Regions from separate parts of the Actinoplanes sp. NPDC089786 genome, predicted to be linked through region 1. Evidence: riboswitches for the same ligand, from Rfam matches in the RefSeq annotation. Region 1 holds a riboswitch; the other holds the start of a gene.

Region 1 (7,340 bases):
TCGGTGCTGTTCAACGTGCTGCCCGGCAAGATCAGCACGGCCTTCCAGTCGGCTCAGGCCACGCCGGAGTTCCAGGGGGCCCTGGCCGCCGACCCGAGCGCGGCCCAGACCCTGCAGAAGGCGACCGCCGGCGGTGGCGACCTCGGTGACACGTCGTTCCTCAAGACGCTGCCCGACGTGATCGCCCACCCGTTCAAGGTCGGCTTCTCGGACAGCATCCAGATCGTGTTCCTGCTGGCCTTCTCGGTCATGATCATCGGCCTGATCGTGGTGCTCTTCCTGCCGGAGATCCCGCTCGCCCAGCGCTCGGCCCAGCAGCAGCGGGCCGACGCCGACGCGGCCGAGGCAGCCGCGGCGACCGGCGCCGACCCGGGCACGCCGGAGTCGGGCGGCGGCTCGCACGAGTCGGGCGAACGCGCGCCGGACACACAGCACGAACCCACGCACAGCGCCAAACGCTGACAGCGGGAACGAGTGATCGAGGGGCGCGGAGCGATCCGCGCCCCTTCTGCTTACGAGCGGTCGCGCGCGGCCGCGGCGATCAGGCGCTCGGCCACCGACTGACGGTCCATGCCGAGGCGCTGCGCGGTCTCCTGCAACACGTCGTAGGCCTCGCGTACGCCACACCCGCGCTGCGCGATGATCACGCCGATGGCGCGGTCGACCGTGGCGCCCTGGCTCAGCGCCGCGCGGCGGGACAGCTCACTGAGCAGGATCTCGGCCTGGTTGACGATGGCCATCGCGGTGAGCAGCAGCTCGGGGCGGATGCTCTGCGCCTGCCGGACGTAGATGCTGAGCGCGCCGACCGACGTCCGCCGCACGTCCAGCGGGATGGCCGCCACGGCGTGCACGTCCTCGTCGCGGGCGGAGTCGCCCAGCGCCGGCCAGCGCGGGTCGTTCGGCAGGTCCTGGGTGAGCACCAGGGTGCGGGTGCGGGCCGCCTCGAGGACGGGTCCTTCGCCGGTCTCGAACTGGCAGTCGTCGACCCCGCGGCCGTCGCTGCCCGACGCGGTCAGGCTCGGCCCCTCCCCCTCGGTGATCAGCGCGACCGAGCAGCGGACCGCGCCGGGGATCGTCCCGGCGGTGAAGACGGCGAGCCGCTCCAAGGCCCCGGCCACGTCGTCCGCGGAGAGCAGCCGCTCGGACAGCTCGTGCAGGAGCCCGGCCACCTCGACCGTGCTCGTCTGCGGCAGCGCCAGGCCCCCGGCGCCCGGCCGGACGACCTCGGAGGGGATGACGACGGCCGATCCGGGCCGGGCCACCTCGGCGGGGGCGGGATCGGCGGCGTCCCGCGGAGCGGGCAGGGACGGGCCGATGGCTGGGGCGTTGGGGTGGGCGGCGATGACGGGTTCCGTCTCGGTGTGGTGGACCGGGCCCGCGTTCGGGGCGCCGGCGCCCTGTCCCGGGTGGCGGGGACGGGCTGTGCGTCGGGTCTGATTGGGGGCGGAGGAAGCGGCCGCCGGCGGCGTGGACCGCTGACCGGCGCGCTCAGCGCTCCGTCGGGGTGCGGGCACGCGTCGGATCCTCCCACGTCCTGAGGTGGACACGAAAGTTTTGTGCCTCTACCGGGTGCCTTCAGCCCTTTCGGCTGGTGCGACCGTCTCTGCCGAGGTGCGGTTTTCCCGCGAAAGGTCCGAATTGTGCTCCCGATCGTCCGAATCCGCGAGAATGGCCGCGGCCTGGGCCTCCGGGTCGGCGCTGCCGGCGGCGCGCTCCTCGGGAAGCAGGTCGGCGGCGCGCTCTTCGGTACGAGGATCGTTCATGAAGATCGGGTACCCACAACCGGCCCAACATAATGCGCCGCCCCCGAGAACCTCGGAGGCGGCGCATAGGTGTCGGTGTGCATGTCGCCTCTCGGCGAGTGGCTCAACACGGCTCCAGCCGAACGGTATTCCGTGAAGGCAATGGGTGAGGCCCGGGGACACTGGACACACCGACATCTGTTCTCAACTGTCGGTCGCCCGCCCTGATTCCAGCAGGCATTGTGACCCAGGACACACGTCAGAAGTCCTGCGTGAGGCGATGCGGATCCACCTCACGGCCCGGGTGCCGGGCCAGGTACTCGGTCTCCAGTTCCGCCGTCCGCCGCAGGTGGTTGTCCAGGGCGGCGTCCGGCCCGTACCGCAGGGTGTCCAGCCGGGTCCGGTGCAGGCTGGCCAGTTCACGGATCAGGTCGTCGTCACCCAGTCCCGCCGGGTCGATGCCGATCTCGGAGATCTCCACAGGCTGGTCGCTCATACCGTTCAGCCTTGCCCGCGCGGGTCGCCCTGAAACCCGCGCGACTACCCTGACAGTCATGAAAGGGCTGCTGACCCCGGCGTGGATCCTCCGCCATGTGGTCGCGCTCGTTCTGATCGTGGCCTTCCTCCTGCTGGGCTGGTGGCAATACACCCGCGCCACCGGCGGAAACGCACTGAGCTGGGGGTACGCGTTCCAGTGGCCGGTCTTCGCCGGCTTCGTCGCGTTCCTGTGGTGGCGCGAGGTTCGGCTGGCCACGAAACCGGCGGCGGAGCCGGCGCCGGAACGGGAAAAGCTCCCAGATTCGGCTGTTACCGTCGGCCGCCCGGTCCGGGTCCCGTCCCGCCCGGCGCCCGACCCCGGCGCCGACGACCCGGAACTGGCGGCCTACAACGACTACCTCGCCTGGCTCAACGCCCATCCCGGCGCCCGCCCCGGCGACTACCCCGGACCCAGGAAGTAAGGAAAGCACCGTGCAGGGAGCTCTCACCCGTTACCGGATCATCGCCTACATCGTCGGCGTGGTCCTGATCGTGCTGGTCCTCGTGGGCATGCCGCTGAAGTACCTGGCCGACAACGACACGGTGGTCGCGGGCGTCGGCCCGGCGCACGGCTTCCTCTTCATCCTGTACGTGCTGGCCACCTTCGACCTCGGCCGCCGCGCCCAGTGGCCGCTCAGCCGCATGCTGCTGGTGATGCTGGCCGGCACCATCCCGTTCCTGTCCTTCTGGGCCGAGCGGAAAGTGACGCGCAATTGGATCAGCGTCAATCCCGAAAAGTCCGATTCCGCGTCCGGGGATCACGCGCTGAATTCCTAGAATTACGCCGCGCATTCATTGGCTTAAGGTTTTCTTGCCGAGCTTGCTTTTCGGAGATCCATCGATAAGTTAATGCGGTTGGTTCGGTCCGCAGCCACACCCTCCGGTGGCGCCGAGCCGGCGCTGCCGAGTCTGCACGGCGGCCTCGACGCGGTCACCCCCATCCGGCCGCGCCCGGGCCCATCGTGACGAACCGGGGAACCGAGTTCTCGGGGTGAATCCGCGCACCACCGCGGTAGGGCCTTCTTCCCGCCCGAACCCGTCAGCTAACCCGGTAGGCGGCACAGGCGGAAGAAAGGCCTCTCAGCGTTGTCACACGCCCGCACGAGGTTCCGGATCGCGGCCGTCGCCCTCATGGCGCTGGCGCTGACCGGGCCGGCCGTGACGGCCGCTCACGCGGAACCGTCCAAGACCGAGATCACCAAGAAGATCGCCAAGGCATCGGACGATCTCGAGGATGTCGTCGAGTCGTACAACGGCATGAAGATCGATCTCAACAAGACCAAGGCCGATCAGGTCGCGCTGACGAAGTCGCTGGGCCCGGCCAAGGAGGTCCTCAAGGTCGCCCAGGCCGAGATGGGCCAGATCGCCAACAAGGCTTACCAGCAGGGTGACATCGGCGCCATGAACGTGATGCTCGAGGGATCGGGCACCCTGATGGACCGGATCGGCATGCTCGACCAGCTGACCCGCGATCGCCAGCGCAAGATCGACAACTACACGGCGACCACGCAGAACTACGACACGCGTCAGGCCGCCCTGAAGACCGCGCAGAACAAGCAGAACGCGCAGCTGAACGAGTTGGCCAAGCGCAAGAAGAAGATCGAGAACGACATCAAGAAGCTGTACGCGATGCGGACGGCGGCGTACGGCACGCCGACCAAGTCGGGCAGCAAGTACAGCGGCCCGATCCCGCAGATCGCCGGCTCCGCGGGCAAGGCGGTGTCCTTCGCGTACAACGCCATCGGCGTGATGTACAAGTTCGGCGCCGACGGCCCGAACGGCTACGACTGCTCGGGGCTGACCTCGGCGGCCTGGCGTGCGGCGGGCAAGAGCCTGCCCCACAAGGCCTCCGCCCAGATCAGCGCCACCACCCCGATCAGCAAGGGTGACCTGAAGGCGGGCGACCTCATCTTCTTCCGCAACGGTGGCCATGTCGGCCTCTACGTCGGCGGCGGAATGATGATCGACGCTTACCGTACCGGCGAGCCGGTGACGAAGCGCTCGATGAACTCGATGACTCCGACCGGGTACGGCCGGGTCAAGTAACTCAGCACAGTGAAAGGGCCGGTTCCCCTCGCGGGGAACCGGCCCTCTTGTATGACCTGATCGGTCAGGCGGCCTGCAGGCCCTCGGCCCGGGCCAGCTCACGCAGCCGGCCGAGCGCCTGGATCTCGAGCTGACGGATCCGCTCGCGGGAGAGCGAGAACCGGGAGGCGACCTCGGTGAGCGAGTGCTCCCGGCCGTCCTCCAGGCCGTAGCGGGCCCGCATGATGCCGGCCGACCGGTCGTCGAGGTGGTTGAGCAGACCCTCGATGCGCGACCGCTCCAGGGCGGTCAGCACGATCTCTTCCGGCGACGGGGCGTCGCTGTCGGCCACCAGGTCGCCGAGGTTGGTGTCACCGTCGTCGCCGACCGGGGTGTCCAGGGACACCGTGTCCTGCGCCCAGCGGGTGAGCTCACCGACCCGCTCGACGGTCACGCCGAGCGCCTTGGCGATCTGGTCGGGCTCGGGGTCGGCGCCGAGCTCGCGGACGAGCTGGCGGGTGACGTTCCGCATCCGGTTGACGTCTTCGACCAGGTGCACGGGCAGGCGCACGGTGCGCTCCTGCTGAGCGATGGCCCGGCTGATGGCCTGACGGATCCACCACGTCGCGTACGTCGAGAACTTGTAGCCGCGCTCGTAGTCGAACTTCTCGACCGCGCGGACCAGGCCGGTGTTGCCCTCCTGGATCAGGTCGAGCATCGGCATGCCCGAGCGGACGTACCGCCGGGCGATCGACACGACCAGCCGCAGGTTGGCGCGGATGAACAGATCCTTGGCCCGCTGTCCCTCGGTGACCACGCGCTCCAGCTCTTCGCGGCTGGTGCCGCGGCGGGGCTGGCCCTCTTCCAGAAGGTGCTCGGCGTACAGGCCGGCCTCGATGGCCTTCGAGAGATCGACCTCCCGGGCGGCGTCGAGCAGCGGCGTCCTGGAGATCTCGTGCAGATAGACTCCAACGAGGTCGCGCTCCTCGGCGACCTCATCGGTCCGCATCACGGTGTTCTTCTCCACGTTGCCCACGGTCCCCTCATTGCCTTCGCTAACCCAGTTACGGGCGTTACCTGCGTCCATCTGGTTCCTCCCCGTAACGTCCGCAGTAAGGTGCGTTGCCGAACTGCCACCTGCACAACAGATGGCGCCCCGCAGTCATTCCGTTTGCCGTGCTGGCTGGTGAAACGGCCGGCGGCTGGTGAGTCGAAAGTGTCACGACAGTCTGAGCGCTGGCTGGGAGCCCGTTGCGTACTTACTGAAGAACGCCATCGGGGAGTCATTCGGAGCCGCACCCGGCGCTGGATGCGTGACAGCTCGCATACCCATTGCCCACTTCATCACACCATCGGCCCCTCGTCGGTCGCAGCGACGGGCATCACGACCTGCCCTGCGATGCTCGTCACTACCCTGTACGTCCTGGTTGCCAGCAGGGTTCATACGCAGGATCGGCCGGTTGCCACGTGGCTTGACGCAAACGCCGCCGCAAAGGCGTGACGGAACGGGACCACCGTCACAATGCGCCACGCTGCGCCGCAGTTCACTCGCCCGGAGGGGTGACTTCCGTACGGGTGACCATCCTTTCGGTAAACCACTGCCCCGTCGAGTCGATTCGATGGCATGACGTGACAGAGAACACAAGGAGAAGGGCTCTCTCATGGCACGGACGGCAGTGATCACCGGCGGCACCGGCGGGCTCGGGACGGCCGTGATTTCGACCTTCCTGGAAACCGGGTGGCGCGTGGTGGCCCCGGTGCGAGCCGGCTCACAGGAGCGATTGCCGGCCGGCGCCGAGGCGGTTGTGGCGGATCTCACGTCGCAGGGTGACGTCGAGGCGGCGATCGCGGCCGCCGGACCGCACTTGTCGGCGGTGGTCAATCTGGTCGGCGGGTACGCCGGCGGCGGACGCGTCCACGAGACGGCGGTCGACGACTTCGAGGCGATGATCCGGACCAACGTGCGGCCGACCTTCCTGGTGACCCGGGCCGCGCTCCCGGTGCTCGTGGCCAACGGCGGCGGCTCGGTGGTCTGCGTCTCGTCCCGGGCCGCGGTGGCGCCGTTCCCGGGCGCGGCGGGCTACGTGACGGCGAAGGCGGCGGTGCTGGCCTTCGCCAACGCGGTGGCGGTCGAGTACAAGGGGCAGGGCGTCCGCTGCAACACCGTGCTGCCGAGCGTGATCGACACCCCGGCCAACCGGAACGGGATGCCCGGCGACCGGAGCAAGTGGGTCAACCCCGCCGAAATCGCCAAGGTCATCCTCTTCCTGGCCGGCGACGACTCCACCCCCATGAGCGGCGCCACAATCCCGGTCTACGGCCAGGCCTAGAAAGCTTCGAGGAGCTGGTAGCTGATGGCGGCCACGCCGGCGAGCAGGGAACCGAAGGCCAGCACGGCGCTGCGGGAGCCGGCCAGCAGAGCCGACGCGCGCGGGTGCGGGATCGCGGCCACCGCGGCCAGGGGCAGGTGGGCGCGCAGGGCGGCGGCCACCTCGTCCTGGGTGCCGTCCGCGTCGATCACCACGAAGGCCGGGAACTCCGGCAGCGACCGGTACGCCGCGTCCGCGTCCTGGAGGAACGTCAGCTCCTCCCGGTCGTACCCCCGCGCATCGATCCTCTCCTGAGCGACCTTGGGGCTGACGGCCAGCAGGAACGTGACGTCGGGCGGCGGGAACAGGCAGTAGGCGAGGCGGGCGCGGCGCTCGGCCCGGGGCTTGGCGTGATGTGACCGCATGCTGGCGTACTGGCAGTAGGCGTACCGGTCCATCACCACGGTCTCGCCGGTGAACGCCTGGAAGAACAGCGTGCGGACGATCGCGCCCCAGCGGAGCACCGCCTCGATCACCAGCATCGCGCGGCGGCCGACCAGGGCCTCGGCGTCGGGGCGGCCGAACCACTTGGCGATGCGGGCGACGAAGTGCCGGCCACCGGCGTTCTGCCGGTACGACGCCCGCAACCCCTCGGCGGCCAGCGTTTCGGCCAGCCGGTGGGCCTGGGTCGTCTTGCCGGAGCCGTCGATCCCGATGAGCGCCACGG
Region 2 (7,340 bases), on a different contig from region 1:
GACCGGCGCGACCCGGGCGAAGGCCCAGTACGCCTCGGTCGACGGGATCTCGACCTGGCCGGCCGGGGCGCCGAGCACCTCGGGCACGTCGCGCAGTTCGGTGGCGACGTGACCGACCAGGTCGAGCAGGCTCCAGTCGCCGAGGGCGGGAACGTGCCAGCGGTCGACCGGGACCCGGCTGACCAGGTCCGCGAAGGAGACCGCGGCGGCGCGGTAGGCATGGCGGAAATTCATCCGCCCACAGTGCCAGAGATCAGGCGGTGGCGGCGGCCAGGGCGGCGTCGCGGCGGGCGGCCCGGCGCCAGCGGACCACGATCGTCGTGGTCAGGGTGAAGCCGATCAGCGCCGGGGCCAGCGACATCGGGTTGAGCGAGCCGGGGGCGGTGACGGCGGCGCCGATGACCGCGTACGACACCGCGGACGGGATCGACGCGAGCGTGGTGCCCAGCAGGTAGCGCTTGCGGCAGACGCTGGTGGTGCCGTACGCGTAGCCGATCAGGCCGAACGGCGCGAGCGGGAGGAACCGCACCAGCAGCACCGCGGCCAGCCCGCGGCGGTTGAGCCAGCCGTCCAGGCGCTTCATCCGGCCGTCGGCCTTGGCGCCGAGCGCGCCCCGGCCGGCCCAGCGCCCGGCGTAGTAGGTGGCGGCGGCGGCGATCACCGCGGCGGCGAGGGCGGCCGCGGCGCCGGTGGCCGCGCCGAGCAGCGCGCCGCTGGCCAGCGTGATGGCCGTGCGGGGCACCAGCACGGAGAGCAGCAGGCCGCCGATCACGGCCACGCCGACCGCGGCGACCGGGCCCAGCCCGGCGACCGAGGCGGCGATGTCACGCAGCGGCAGCACCGCGGCGGCCACGGCCAGGCCGGCCACGACCAGGCCCAGCGTGCCGAAGCGGACCAGCCGGCGCCGCCAGGTGACCGGGGCCGGAGCGCCCTCGGTAGCGGTTGCAGCCAGGGGAGAGGCAGCCTGAGGGTCCGCGGAGGTGATGGCCTTCGGGGCGATCAGGGTGTCAGTCATAAAGGCTTACCGCTCCTGGTGTCGTCGGGCTGTTTCGGCTGGTCAGACGCTTGCTGCGGTGAGTCGCTCGGACCTGAGCGCCTCGGCCCAGGCATCGTCGACGGGGGCAAGACTATCCGCGCCCGTCGCCCAACGCAGTAGCAGATCGGCTATCGCTGGGTTGCGGGCCAGCGCCGGGCCATGGCTGTAGGAGCCGAGGATCTTGCCGTGCCAGGCGCCCTCGGTCTGCCCGTCGTTGCCGATGCCGGCGGTCACGTGGGCCAGCGGCGAAACGTCCGGCCCCAGGTGGGTACGCCCGCCGTGGTTCTCGAAACCGGTCAGCGGCGGCAGCCCGAGCCGCGGGTCGATGTCGCCCCGGAGCTCGCCGACGGCCCGCGTCTCGCCCCGGTTCGACTCCAGGTCGAGCAGGCCCAGGCCGGCGAACTTGGCCCCCTTGGCGAAGAAAGAGTGCCCGAAGAGCTGATAACCGGCACAGATGGCCAGCACCGCCGCGCCCTGGCCGACCGCCCGGTGGATGCCGCCGTCGGCGATCAGCCGCTGGGCCGCCAGCGCCTGCGGGCCGTCTTCCCCGCCGCCGATCAGGTAGATGTCGGCGGTGGAGGGCATCGGCTGGTCGGAGCGGACCTCGTGGGTCTCGGCCGGGATGCCGCGCAGGGCCGCCCGGTGGGCCAGGATCAGCATGTTTCCGCGGTCGCCGTAGGTGGACAGCAGGTCGGGATAGATCCAGACGATCCGCAGAACACTTTCAGTTGACACGGTCCAGCTCCGCTCGGATGTCCTGGAAGGCGGTGTAGTTCGCGATCACTTCGAGCCGTCCGGGCGGAGATGCCTGGATCGCCTCGTCGAAGGTCTTTACGTGGCGGAAGGGCACACCGTTCACCGTGAGGCGGACCGCGAGGTCGTAGGCCCGGTCGCCGGTGATCAGCACGGGCCGGCCGTCACGGAGCGGTGCGAAGTCGACGTCGTAGAGCCAGGAGGTGTCCAGGCCGTCGGGGTCGCGGGCGTTGATGGAGAGCAGGGTCGGCGCCACGTCGGCCATGTCGAAGGCCTCGAGCCAGCTCGCCGGGTTCTTGGCCAGCAGCAGCCGGATGTTGCGGCCGTCGCGGTCGACCTGGGCGTACCGGCCGGCCACCGAGGTGACCGAGGACAGCCGGGGCACGCCCTCGATCGCGCGGACGCCGAACTCGGCCGCGGTGGCCAGGGCGGCGGCGGCGTTGCCGAGGTTGACCCGGCCCGGCAGCTGGAGCTTGACCAGGTGCCAGTCGCCGTTCGGGTCGGTGACGCCCTCGTCCTCGACCACCCACTGGGCCCGCGGCCGGCGCAGCGGGCAGCCGACGCACCACCACTCGCCCTCGCGGCGCTCGATCGACGAGCCGCACTCGGGACAGACCCAGGAGTCGTCGTGCCAGCGCTGGCCGGCGCTGAACCAGGTGACGTTGGGGCTGCCGACAGCCGACCAGACCACCATCGGATCGTCGGCGTTGGCGATCACCCGGATGTCGGGGTGGTCGGCCAGCGCGGTCCGCCACAGCTGCGCCATCATCGCCACCTCCTTCGCCCGGTCGAGCTGGTCGCGGCTGAGGTTGAGCAGCGCGACCGCGCGCGGGGTGGTCTCGTCGATCACCTGGGCCAGGTAGTGCTCGTCGACCTCGAGCACCGCGAACGGGGTGGCACCGGCCTTGGCCAGGGCCGAGGTGTGCCCGCTGGGCATGTTGGCGCCGAACGAGTTGGTCGCCACCGGGCCGAGCACGCCCAGCGCGGCGGCGGTGAGCCGGGTGGTGGTGGTCTTGCCGTTGGTGCCGGAGACAAGCGCGATCGCCCGGCCGGTGGCCAGGTTCTTCAGCAGGTCAGGGTCGATCTTGAGACCGATCCAGCCGCCGATGACCGAGCCGTCGCCGCGTCCCGCGGCCCTGGAGATCGCAGCGGCGGTGCGCGAGACGGAGCTCGCCACCTTCGCGCGCATGGGCATCTTCCCGTCCGTCACGGTGGCGACAGTACCCGAACCGGACAGAGCGTCGATCCGGCCGCCCGGTGGCTGCCGGCGGGACGGGCATACCGGAAATCGCGGTCTTCAAGATCATTCGAAAGTTTGTTAATTGTGTGGCGAGACTCACCCGTTACCTTCGACGTTCGGTGATCACCGCACTGCGTACCGCAGTGGCATTTGTCTTGAGCGATATCCAAACCGGACATCGGCGCACATGCCAATTACTCTCCGTGGCCAGTCACGATCTGCAACCGTACGGAAATTCGGTTATCAAGGTCTGGCTGCCGGCGACCGCCCGCAGTTCGTGGACACGCGGGTCAACGCCGAGCTCTGCCCCGGCCCGATTCCACGACCCGAGTTCGAGAACATCCACACAAGGCGACGAGGGGCAGAGACGGGGGACCCAATCGGGTCCTCGCGAAGGCACCGTCACTACCGGCGGTGACCTGAGGGCTCAGGCCGTACGACACGGTCTTGGGGTGAAGCCGCCACGGCGGCCGGGCACACCTTCCCGCCCGAACCCGACAGCTAACCTCGCAGGCGTGCCGGAGGGATCTCTCTACCGTGCAACAAAGCACCTCGAGCCGGCGCCGCACCCTCGGCACCGGCAGCATCGCCCTGTCCCTGGGTATCTGCCTCGGCGCCGGCCAGATCGTGGCCACGCAGCCGGCGGTCGCGGCCACCCCGGTCGTCACCGCCGCCGCGATGCGGCCGCTGGCCAAGGTCACCCAGAAGGCCAGCGCGAAATCGGTGAAGTACGGCGCCTCGATCCGGATCACGACGTTCGTGGCCAACCCGAGCACCGGCAAGAAGGTCACGAGCGGCATGGTGCGCCTGCAGGCGCTCCGCAGCGGCAAGTGGCAGACGTGGCAGACCCGGACCATCCTGAAGTCGGGCGCCTACACCTTCTCGTTCAAGCCCCTGGTCTCCGGCACGTACCGCACCGTCTTCCTCGGCGGCGGCGGAGTGCGCGCGGCGGTCAGCCGGAACAACTCGTCGGTGTCGGTGACGAACAAGGGCGCCATGGTCCTGGCGGAGGCCGCGAGGCACAAGGGAGCGCTGTACAAGTACGGCGCGGCGGGTCCCAAGCGCTTCGACTGCTCCGGCTTCACGCTGTACGTCTACAAGAAGACCACCGGTCGCAAGCTGCCCCACAAGGCCAACTCGCAGCAGAAGTACGGCAGGTCGGTCAGCAAGGGCAGCCGGCAGCCCGGTGATCTGATCATCTTCCGCTCCGGCTCCTACGGCTACCACGCCGCGGTGTACGCGGGCGCCAACAAGATCTGGGACTCGCCGCACTCCGGCGCCCGGGTCTCGAAGCGCAAGATGATCAGCGGCAACTACGTGGTCCGCCGCCTGGTCTGAGTTCAGGACCGCAGTAAGTAAGGCGTAACCACTTTCGCACCGGCGGGGTGCGACCCGGGGTTCCTGGGTCGCACCCCGCCGGCGTCTGTGCTTGCTCCACCACCCTCCCCGCATCTCCTCCACTCCGCTCCACATCCACGCCCGGCGCCGCTGATACCGCGGATCCGGGCAGTTTTTCGTGCCCACCTGGGCGGCATGTCGGAAAGCGGACGCCATGATCAGGCCTTCGCCCTCCACTGGCACTCCACCGCGTCTACCTGCGCTTTCGTCTGCGAATCCGGTTCATGGACGGCACGATTCCGGTTGCGGGTGGAGGGAAGTGGAGTAGAGTGGAGCGCAGTGGCAGGGGGGACCTGCCGGCCCGATTCGACACGGCGGACCGCGAACCGCCGGCAGGGCGTAGGGGGGTTGGCCGATGTTTCTCGGCACGCATACCCCACGCCTGGACGAGAAGGGCCGGTTGATCCTTCCGGCGAAGTTCCGGGACGAGCTGGCGGGAGGTGTCGTGATCACCAAGGGGCAGGAGCGTTGCCTGTACGTGTTCCCGATGCCGGAGTTCCAGCGCATCGCGGGGCAGCTGCGCGAGCAGCCGGTCACCCACAAGGCCGCCCGGGCCTACAGCCGGGTGTTCTTCGCCAGCGCACATGACGAGGTCCCCGACAAGCAGGGCCGGGTCACCATCCCGGCACACCTGCGGGAGTACGCGGGCCTCGACCGTGAGCTGGTCGTGATCGGGGCGAGCACGCGGGTGGAGATCTGGGACAAGCAGTCCTGGGAGGACTACCTCTCGTCGAGCGAGGACGACTTCGCCGACATCGAGGAGGGGGTGCTGCCCGGCGGACTGTGACGGCGTGACACGGACGAGATGGAAAAGACGTCGCTGCCGCCCGTACTGCGAGATCTCCAGCCGCTTGAGTTCCTGGCGCCTCTTCCCCGGCGCCAGGCGCGACGCCCGCCGGCAGCGGGCACGAGCGGATGGGGATCTGGCGGTACGGATTCGACGTCCGGTCGGACCGGGTGACGCACGAAGCCTGGCGACTGGGGGTCGACGTGGGGGAGCAACGTGGCACGCATGTGCCGGTGCTGCTCGAGCGCTGTCTCGAGCTGCTCGCTCCCGCGCTGGGTCTGCCGGACGCCGTGCACGTCGACTTCACTCTGGGTCTCGGCGGTCACGCCGAGGCGGTGCTCGAGCGTTTCCCGGACGTGGTCCTCATCGGGCTCGACCGGGATCCGGAAGCGCTGGCGCACAGCGGGCGACGGCTGGCCCGCTTCGCGGACCGTACGCACCTGGTGCACGCGGTCTACGACGAGTTGCCGTCGGTGCTGGCGGGGCTGGGCCACGAGGCGTTCCACAGTGGCCTGTTCGACCTGGGTGTGTCATCGCTGCAACTGGACGAGCCCGACCGGGGGTTCGCCTACGCGCAGGACGCACCGCTGGACATGCGCATGGACCAGTCGCGGGGGATCACGGCCGAAGAGGTCGTGAACGGCTACCAGCCGGGCGACCTGGTCCGGGTGCTACGGACCTACGGCGAGGAGAAGTTCGCCTCGCGGATCGTCTCGGCGATCGTCAAGGAGCGGGATCAGGGGCGGATCACGTCCACGAGCCGGCTCGCCGATCTGGTCAAAGCGGCCATCCCGGCCGCCGCGCGACGAACGGGTGGAAATCCCGCCAAAAGAACGTTTCAAGCGTTACGTATTGAGGTAAATGGCGAACTCGCCGCGGTCGAGTCCGCGGTGCCATCGGCTTTGGACGCATTGGCGCCGAAAGGGCGCCTTGTGGTGATGAGCTACCAATCGTTGGAAGACCGGATCGTCAAGCGCGCCATCGCCGCGAGGGCGCGCAGCACCGGACCGCTCGACCTGCCGGTCGAGTTGCCCGGAACCGGTCCGACAGTGCGTCTCCTGACGAAGGGGTCGGAGCCGCCGAGCGATGCGGAAGTGGCAGCGAACCCGCGAGCGGCCTCGGTGAGGTTGCGAGCGGTGGAGCGCGTCGAACAGAACCAGGCACCGGGTGCCGGCCGCGAGCGGCCCCGGCTGTCCGCACCACACGGGGGAAGAGGGCGGCGACGCCCGGGGGAACGCACGGAGGGGGAGGGGTCATGAGCGAGCGTACGTACGCGCCGCGGTCGGGGGGCCGGACCGCGGAACAGAACGCAACGACCGGTGCGCGCCGGCATCCGGCCAAGGTGACCCGGACGACTCAGGAAGCCCGCACCGAGGGCACGGCCGCGCTGCGGCTGGACCCGGCGCCGGCCGAGCGGTCGCGCGTCAAGGGCCGGCCGGACAGCCCGGCGCCGCGGCTGCGGGTCGCGCCGCCGGCCGCGATCCGGGCGCCCCGCACGCCGTTCATCGCGCTGGTCATCGTGCTGGTGGTGGCCGGGGTGCTGGGCATCCTGCTGGTCAACACCAAGACGATGGAGAACTCGTTCGAGCTGAGCCGGCTCGAGGACGAGCAGCGCAACCTGGACAAGCGGCAGCAGCAGCTGGAGAACCAGCTCGCCGACTACGAGAGCGCGGGCAACCTGGACGCGGCGGCCAAGCGGGCCGGTCTGGTCAAGGGCGAGCCGGCCTACATCCGGCTGCCGGACGGCCAGATCATCGGGGTGGCCGTGCCGGGCCAGGGCAAGAAGTCGGTGACCGCGCAGGACCAGGCGGACGCCGCGGCCGGCCACGCACCGGCCGGCTCGGCGCCGGTCGACGCGGCGCCGGGCACCGGGCGGTAGCCGCCGTGCCGCCGAAGAAGGACGAGCCACCGCGCCGGGGTCAGCAGCCCCGGCGCGGTGCGTCCCGTGACGTTCCGCCCGGCGACGAGGACGGCCGGCGCGGGTTCGGTGGCATCGGCGAGGCCCGGGCGTACACCCCGCGCGGGCGTACCGTGGCCGAGCGCGACCAGCGCACCCGATCGCCCCGCGCCGGGCGCACCACCGATCCGTTCCGTCCCGCGCTCCAGCTGCTCGAGGGCGGCAAGCC

Evidence for each region. A riboswitch is a leader RNA that binds a small molecule or an ion and turns the genes downstream of it on or off. The one in region 1 is predicted to bind cyclic di-AMP.
Region 2: it holds a riboswitch for cyclic di-AMP, as region 1 does, so the genes downstream of both, AB0O15_RS30885 (NlpC/P60 family protein) here and AB0O15_RS40650 (NlpC/P60 family protein) in region 1, are expected to answer to the same signal.

Annotation. Positions count from the first base shown of each region.
Region 1 is NZ_JBFBGU010000025.1:22,525-29,864, reverse strand. It holds gene AB0O15_RS40680 (MDR family MFS transporter) at 1-462, shown strand, start outside; gene AB0O15_RS40675 (ANTAR domain-containing protein) at 513-1,514, opposite strand; gene AB0O15_RS40670 (hypothetical protein) at 1,563-1,763, opposite strand; gene AB0O15_RS40665 (DUF6158 family protein) at 2,002-2,238, opposite strand; gene AB0O15_RS40660 (hypothetical protein) at 2,297-2,701, shown strand; gene AB0O15_RS40655 (DUF3817 domain-containing protein) at 2,712-3,056, shown strand; cyclic di-AMP (ydaO/yuaA leader) riboswitch at 3,224-3,352, shown strand; gene AB0O15_RS40650 (NlpC/P60 family protein) at 3,411-4,325, shown strand; gene AB0O15_RS40645 (sigma-70 family RNA polymerase sigma factor) at 4,390-5,391, opposite strand; gene AB0O15_RS40640 (SDR family NAD(P)-dependent oxidoreductase) at 5,966-6,634, shown strand; gene AB0O15_RS40635 (thymidylate kinase) at 6,631-7,340, opposite strand, start outside.
Region 2 is NZ_JBFBGU010000013.1:229,379-236,718, reverse strand. It holds gene AB0O15_RS30905 (maleylpyruvate isomerase N-terminal domain-containing protein) at 1-234, opposite strand, end outside; gene AB0O15_RS30900 (VTT domain-containing protein) at 254-1,015, opposite strand; gene AB0O15_RS30895 (glutamine amidotransferase) at 1,058-1,771, opposite strand; gene AB0O15_RS30890 (MurT ligase domain-containing protein) at 1,761-2,984, opposite strand; cyclic di-AMP (ydaO/yuaA leader) riboswitch at 3,359-3,560, shown strand; gene AB0O15_RS30885 (NlpC/P60 family protein) at 3,567-4,367, shown strand; gene mraZ (division/cell wall cluster transcriptional repressor MraZ) at 4,783-5,214, shown strand; gene rsmH (16S rRNA (cytosine(1402)-N(4))-methyltransferase RsmH) at 5,406-6,473, shown strand; gene AB0O15_RS30870 (hypothetical protein) at 6,470-7,093, shown strand; gene AB0O15_RS30865 (penicillin-binding protein 2) at 7,099-7,340, shown strand, end outside.